2 regions of the Roseateles paludis genome follow, and region 1 is predicted to be linked to the other one. Evidence: riboswitches for the same ligand, from Rfam matches in the RefSeq annotation. Region 1 holds a riboswitch; the other holds the start of a gene.
What was found. Region 1 has a riboswitch for S-adenosylhomocysteine ahead of ahcY (adenosylhomocysteinase). Riboswitches for the same ligand answer to the same signal wherever they lie in the genome.
Positions count from the first base shown of each region.

Region 1 (3,334 bases):
CGACCTTCTCGTCCAGGTGCTTGGGCAGCACATAGACCTTGCCGATGTCGTAGGCGTCCTTGTGGGCGAAGAGCTCGATCTGCGCAATCGTCTGGTTCGCGAACGAGCTGCTCATCACATAGCTCGGGTGGCCGGTGCCGCAGCCCAGGTTCACGAGGCGGCCCTTGGCGAGCAGGATGATGCGCTTGCCGTCCGGGAAGATGACGTGGTCCACCTGCGGCTTGATCTCGTCCCACTGGTACTTCTCCAGCGAGGCGACGTCGATCTCGTTGTCGAAGTGGCCGATATTGCTGACGATGGCGTTGTTCTTCATCGCGGCCATGTGCTCGTGGCGGATGACGTTCTTGTTGCCGGTGGTGGTGACGAAGATGTCGGCCTTGTCGGCGGCGTATTCCATCGTCACGACGCGGTAGCCTTCCATCGCGGCCTGCAGCGCGCAGATGGGGTCGATCTCGGTCACCCAGACCTGGGCCGACAGCGCACGCAGCGCCTGGGCCGAGCCCTTGCCCACGTCGCCATAGCCGGCCACGACGGCGATCTTGCCGGCCACCATCACGTCGGTGGCGCGCTTGATGCCGTCCACCAGGGACTCGCGGCAGCCGTAGAGGTTGTCGAACTTGCTCTTGGTGACGCTGTCGTTGACGTTGATGGCGCGGAACAGCAGCGTGCCCTTGGCAGCCATTTCCTTCAGGCGGTGCACGCCCGTGGTGGTCTCTTCGGTCACGCCGATGATCTGGCTGGCCATGCGGGTGTACCAGGTCGGGTCGGCCGCGACCTTGGCCTTGATGGCGGCGAAAAGGACGCGCTCTTCCTCGCTGCCGGGGTTGGCCAGCACGCCAAGGTCCTTCTCGGCCTTCTGGCCGAGGTGCATCAAGAGCGTCGCGTCGCCGCCGTCGTCCAGGATCATGTTCGGGCCTTGACTACCGAACTCAAAGATGCGGTGCGTGTAGTCCCAGTAGTCCTCCAGGGTCTCGCCCTTGTAAGCGAACACGGGGGTGCCCTTGGCGGCCAGCGCGGCGGCGGCATGGTCCTGGGTCGAGAAGATGTTGCAGGAGGCCCAGCGCACATCGGCCCCCAGCGCCTGCAGGGTCTCGACCAGCACGGCGGTCTGGATGGTCATGTGCAGGCTGCCGGTGATGCGCGCGCCCTTGAGCGGCTGGCTGGCGGCGTATTCACGGCGGATGGCCATCAGCGCCGGCATCTCGTGCTCGGCGATGGCGATTTCCTTGCGGCCCCAGTCAGCAAGGCTGAGGTCTTTGACGATGTAGGGGGTGGCGGACATGCGAGCTCCTTCAAGCGACTGAAGCCGCTGGGCGCGCATGCAGAAGGATCAAGTCGATCACCCCGGCACGCTTGGGCCAGCGGGTGAGCGCGGTTGCAGATGAAGATTTCCGAGCCTGGCCTCTAGGACAGAGGTTGCAACGCTCCTCGGAAAGAGGGCGCATTCTAGGCCGGACGCCCGCCGCCCGGCCGGGCGAAATGCACGGCCGGGGGAGGCTTGTTCCGCGTCAGCCGGCCGACGTGGCCGCCAGCACGTCCTCGCCGCGCGGCGACACCAAGGCCGGCCGGCCGACGATCAGCGGGTCCACGGGGCCGATGCGCTCCAGGTTGCGGTTGGCAAAGGGCAGGCGGTGCAGCACGTAGCGCATGGCGTTGAGGCGCGCGCGCTTCTTGCAGTCGCTCTTGATCACGGTCCAGGGCGCGTCACTGGTGTCGCAGTGCAGGAACATGGCCTCTTTGGCGCGGGTGTAGTCGTCCCACTTGTCGAGGCTGGCCATGTCGATGGGGCTGAGCTTCCACTGCTTGAGCGGGTGCAGCTTGCGCTCCTTGAAGCGGCGGCGTTGCTCGTCGCGGCTGACCGAGAACCAGAACTTGAAGAGGTGGATGCCCGAGCGCACCAGCTGGCGCTCGAACTCGGGCGCCTGGCGCAGGAACTCCTGGTACTCGTGCTCGGAGCAAAAGCCCATCACGCGCTCGACCCCAGCGCGGTTGTACCAACTGCGGTCGAAGAGCACGATCTCGCCCGCCGTGGGCAGGTGGTTCACATAGCGCTGGAAGTACCACTGGCCGCGTTCGACCTCGCTGGGTTTCTCCAGCGCCACCACGCGCGCACCCCGGGGGTTGAGGTGCTCCATGAAGCGCTTGATGGTGCCGCCCTTGCCGGCCGCGTCACGCCCCTCGAAGAGGATGACCACGCGCGCGCCGGTCTCCTTGACCCAGGCCTGCAGCTTGAGCAGCTCGACCTGCAGCCGGTACTTCTGCTTCTCGTAGCTCTTGCGTGAGAGCAGGTTCTGGTAGGGGTAGGCGCCCGTGCGCCAGCCGGCGCTGAGGGCGGTGTCGGCCTCGCCGTTGGGGTCGGGCTTGGCCGGGTCCTCATGCTGTTGCAGCGCGCGGCGCAGGGCACGGCGCTCGTCGTCCGACGTGCCTTCGAGCAGCACCTTGAGCTCCTCGGCCAGCGCGGCGGCCGGGCGCTCGGCACGCGCATTGCGGCGCAGCAGCTCGGCCAGGGTCTCGGCCTGCACGGCCTGCTTGCGCGTGACGGCGCGGCTGACCTGGTGCTGCTCGATGCCGGCACCGTTCAGGCGCGGGGCGGTGTCGCCGCTGCTGACCGGGCGTGAGGTCTTGCGGGGGGTGCGAGCTTGAGTGCGAGGGCGGGGTGCTGTTGTCATGGAGGTGGACTGCAGGAGGGCTGAAACCATCCATGCTCCGCCTGGCCGGCTGCCGCCGGTTTGATCGTCATCAAGCCGCGTCCAGGCCGAGGAAGCCGCGCAAGGCGGCCAGTTCGGCGTCCAGTGCCTCGGCAAATTCGCGCTCGCGCGGGCGCTTATTCACAAAGCCGAGTTCGTGCTGCAACTGGCCGCCCACCACCTTGAGGTTGCCCCAGCCGATGACCTGGTCGCGCCACAGCAACGGCAGCGCGTAGTGGCCGCGCACGCGCTTCGCCGCCGGCGTGTAGGCCTCGAAGCGGTAAGCCCAGCCCCACAGCAGCTCGAAGCGGCGGCGGTCCCAGACGACGGGGTCAAACGGCGCCAGCAGGCGCACCTTGGCCGGGATGCGCCAGCCGCGCCGGGGGTCTTCGTCGGCGGGCCAGTACCAGTCGACACCCTCGACCTTGGCGTGCGCAAGGCGTGCCTTGGCCCGGGCCAGCGTGGGCTTGCGCAGGTCGGCCCACTGGTGGGCGGCGTGGAAGAGCATGGCAATCAGCTGCGTCAAGCCGGCGGCCGGCAGCGGGGCGTACTTTTGCACCAGGGCGTCGGCCATGGCGTCCATCGCGGCCTGGGGGTCGGGTGGCGGGGTCCAGGGCGCGGCCAGCCGGTAGACACGCGTGCCGCTG
Region 1 covers NZ_JBDPZD010000001.1:516,029-519,362, reverse strand. Annotated here, with positions in the region: gene ahcY (adenosylhomocysteinase) at 1-1,282, opposite strand, end outside; S-adenosyl-L-homocysteine riboswitch at 1,361-1,436, opposite strand; gene ppk2 (polyphosphate kinase 2) at 1,509-2,669, opposite strand; gene ABDJ85_RS02390 (DNA glycosylase AlkZ-like family protein) at 2,740-3,334, opposite strand, start outside.

Region 2 (3,334 bases), 280 kb from region 1:
TTGCGGCTGAAATCAAGCTTCGCGCCATTGGCCCGCGCCTCGGCCAGAGAGACCAGCGGCGTCTGCTTCTTGGCGGCGTGCAGCGCGCGCACGGTGTCGAAGTCGGCGCGCAGCTCGGCGATGTAGGCGGCCGAGCGCTCCTCGCTCAGCAGCTCGGTGCACACGCCCACGGCGCGCGAGGCATCGGGCACATAGACCACGGGGCCGTTGTAGTGCGGCGCGATCTTGACGGCGGTGTGCACGCGGCTGGTGGTGGCGCCGCCGATGAGCAGCGGCGTTTGCTGGCCGACGAAGTACGGGTCGCGCTGCATCTCGGCGGCCACGTGCTGCATCTCTTCGAGGCTGGGGGTGATGAGGCCGCTGAGGCCGATGATGTCGGCGCCCTCTTCCTTGGCCTTCTTGAGGATGTCCTGGGCCGGCACCATCACGCCCATGTTGACGACCTCGTAGTTGTTGCACTGCAGGACGACGGTGACGATGTTCTTGCCGATGTCGTGCACGTCGCCCTTGACGGTGGCGATGACGATCTTGCCCTTCGGCTTCGCGTCGCCACCGGCGGCCACGAGCTGGCGCTTTTCTTCCTCGATGTAGGGCACGAGGTGGGCCACGGCGCTCTTCATCACGCGAGCGCTCTTGACCACCTGGGGCAGGAACATCTTGCCCTGGCCGAAGAGGTCGCCCACCACGTTCATGCCGGCCATCAAGGGGCCTTCGATGACGTGCAGCGGCCGGCCTCCGCTGGCCTTGATGGCCTGCCAGGCCTCTTCGGTGTCTTCGGTGATGAAGTCGGTGATGCCGTGCACCAGCGCGTGGCTGAGGCGGGCGTTGACATCGCCCGCACGCCAGGCCAGGCGAGCCGAGTCGTCCTTGCCGGCGCTCTTGGCGCGGTCGGCGATTTCGACGAGGCGCTCGCCGGCGTCCTTGCGACGATTGAGCACCACGTCTTCGACGCGCTCACGCAGCTCGGGGTCGAGGTCGTCGTAGACGCCGATCATCCCGGCGTTGACGATGCCCATGTCCATGCCCGCCTGGATGGCGTGGTACAGGAACACGGTGTGGATGGCCTCGCGCACCGGCTCGTTGCCGCGGAAGCTGAAGCTCACGTTGGACACACCGCCCGAGACCTTGGCGCCGGGCAGGTGCTGCTTGATCCAGCGCGTGGCGTTGATGAAGTCCACCGCGTAGTTGTCGTGCTCCTCGATGCCCGTCGCGATGGCGAATATGTTGGGGTCGAAGATGATGTCCTCGGGCGGGAAATCGACCTCGTCCACGAGGATGCGGTAGGCCCGCGCGCAGATCTCAGTCTTGCGGGCAAAGGTGTCGGCCTGGCCTTGTTCGTCAAAGGCCATCACCACGGCGGCGGCGCCGTAGCGGCGCACGAGCTTGGCTTGGCGCTTGAACTCGGCCTCGCCTTCCTTGAGCGAGATGGAGTTGACGATGCCCTTGCCCTGGATGCAGCGCAGGCCGGCCTCGATCACGCTCCACTTGGACGAGTCGATCATCACCGGCACGCGGGCGATCTCGGGCTCGCCGGCCATCAGGTTCAGGAAGCGCACCATGGCGGCCTGGCTGTCCAGCATGGCCTCGTCCATGTTGACGTCGATCACCTGCGCGCCGTTCTCCACCTGCTGGCGCGCCACGGCCAGCGCTTCTTCAAACTGCCCGGCCAGGATCAGGCGCGCAAAGGCCTTGGAGCCGGTGACATTGGTGCGTTCGCCGATGTTGACGAAGAGCGTGCCGGCGCCAATGGCGACGGGCTCCAGGCCGGAGAGCTTGAGGGGGGGCGGGGGCAGAACAGACATGGCGACACCGAGGCTAGATTCGGTGAGCGCGGTTGAAGTCATCCGAGCCTGGCGGGGCGGGTCCCGTCGCAGCGCTCCTCGGAGAACTGCGCATTTTATTGGCTCGATCCAGGAAATCGGGCACAACAGACCGGGTTCACCGGCCTTTCATCGCCTTGACCCCTGGCCAGAATCCTCACCATGGCTGACGAACTCGTCCAGCTGCCGGCGGGCATGCTCCGCCCGGGGCAGACCTTGAGCTTTGCGCTTTACGACGCGCAAGGCCATTTGCTGTTCGCGCGCGGCCAGGTGCTGACCAACACGCCGCAGGCGCGCGCCCTCATCAATGGCGGCGCCTGGGTGATGCCGCAGGACACCCAGGACTACCGCAACCAGCTCGCCCACAAGATGGACACCCTGATGCTGCAGGGCGCCAGCTTGAGCGAGATCGCCAAGGCGGAGCAGGACTTCCGCTACGCCGGCAAGGCAGCGCCCCCGAAGCCCACTCTCACCCCCCGCGAGATCTGGACCGACCTGATCGCCCAGACCCACCAGCTGCTGCGCCAGGCCGACCCGCCCGACTTTGCGGCCCGCGTGAGCGGCTTGCGCGACGCGGTGCTGCGCCGCCTGCACGCCGCGCCCGATGGCACGCTGCTCTACCTGGTGTTCGAGAACAGCCTGTCCTTCACCGAATACTCGGCCCGCCATGCGCTCTTGAGCCTGGTGCTGGCCGACCTGGCCGCCGAGAAGCTGGCCATGCCCGCCCCCATGCGCGAGGCCCTGCAAGGCGCGGCGCTGACCATGAATGTGGGCGCCTCCAGCGCGCACGACCGCCTGGCCGCCCGCGCCGAGGTGGCCAACGAGGCCGAGCGCCTGGCCCTGGCCAACCATGCGCGCGAAGCCGTGGCAATGCTGGAGCGCCAGGGCATCAAAGACCGGCTGTGGCTGGACGCCGTGCGCGGCCACCACGATGCCGGCCCCGGCCCGCTGGCTGGCCGCACGCCCGGCGAGGCGCTGGCCCGCGTGCTGCGGCGGGTGGACCAGCTCGGTGCCCGGCTTTCGCCCCGGCGCTCACGCGGCGCGCTCAGCGGCGGCGCGGCGGCACGCGGCGTCTACTTTGACGAGACCGGCCAGCCCGACGAGGCCGGCGCCGCGCTGATCAAGGCCGTGGGGCTCTATCCGCCCGGCAGCATCGTGCGCCTGGCCAACGGCGAGGTGGGCGTGGTGGCCAAGCGTGGCTTCTCGGCCAATGAGCCGCAGGTGGCCGTGCTGGTGGGCAAGAGCGGCACGCCGCTGACCGACCCGGTGCTGCGCGACACCCGCCTGGCGGCCCAGGCCGTGAGCGCCAGCCTGGCGCCCACCGAGCTGAAGCTACACGTCAACCTCGACGCGCTGCTCAAGCTCTGAAGCTTCCTTTGGCGCGCAAACCTTCAGCGCCCCCCAGACGATGCGGACGATCAGCGCCTCGGCGCGCGCAAAGTCCGCGTCGTCGAGCACCGGCTTGTCCATGAAGAGCGCGAACTGCGGCCCCAGGTCGGCATAGGCCTGGGTGC
Region 2 covers NZ_JBDPZD010000001.1:792,046-795,379, reverse strand. Annotated here, with positions in the region: gene metH (methionine synthase) at 1-1,802, opposite strand, end outside; S-adenosyl-L-homocysteine riboswitch at 1,820-1,888, opposite strand; gene ABDJ85_RS03780 (HD-GYP domain-containing protein) at 1,983-3,188, shown strand; gene ABDJ85_RS03775 (TetR/AcrR family transcriptional regulator) at 3,153-3,334, opposite strand, start outside.
Region 2: it holds a riboswitch for S-adenosylhomocysteine, as region 1 does, so the genes downstream of both, metH (methionine synthase) here and ahcY (adenosylhomocysteinase) in region 1, are expected to answer to the same signal.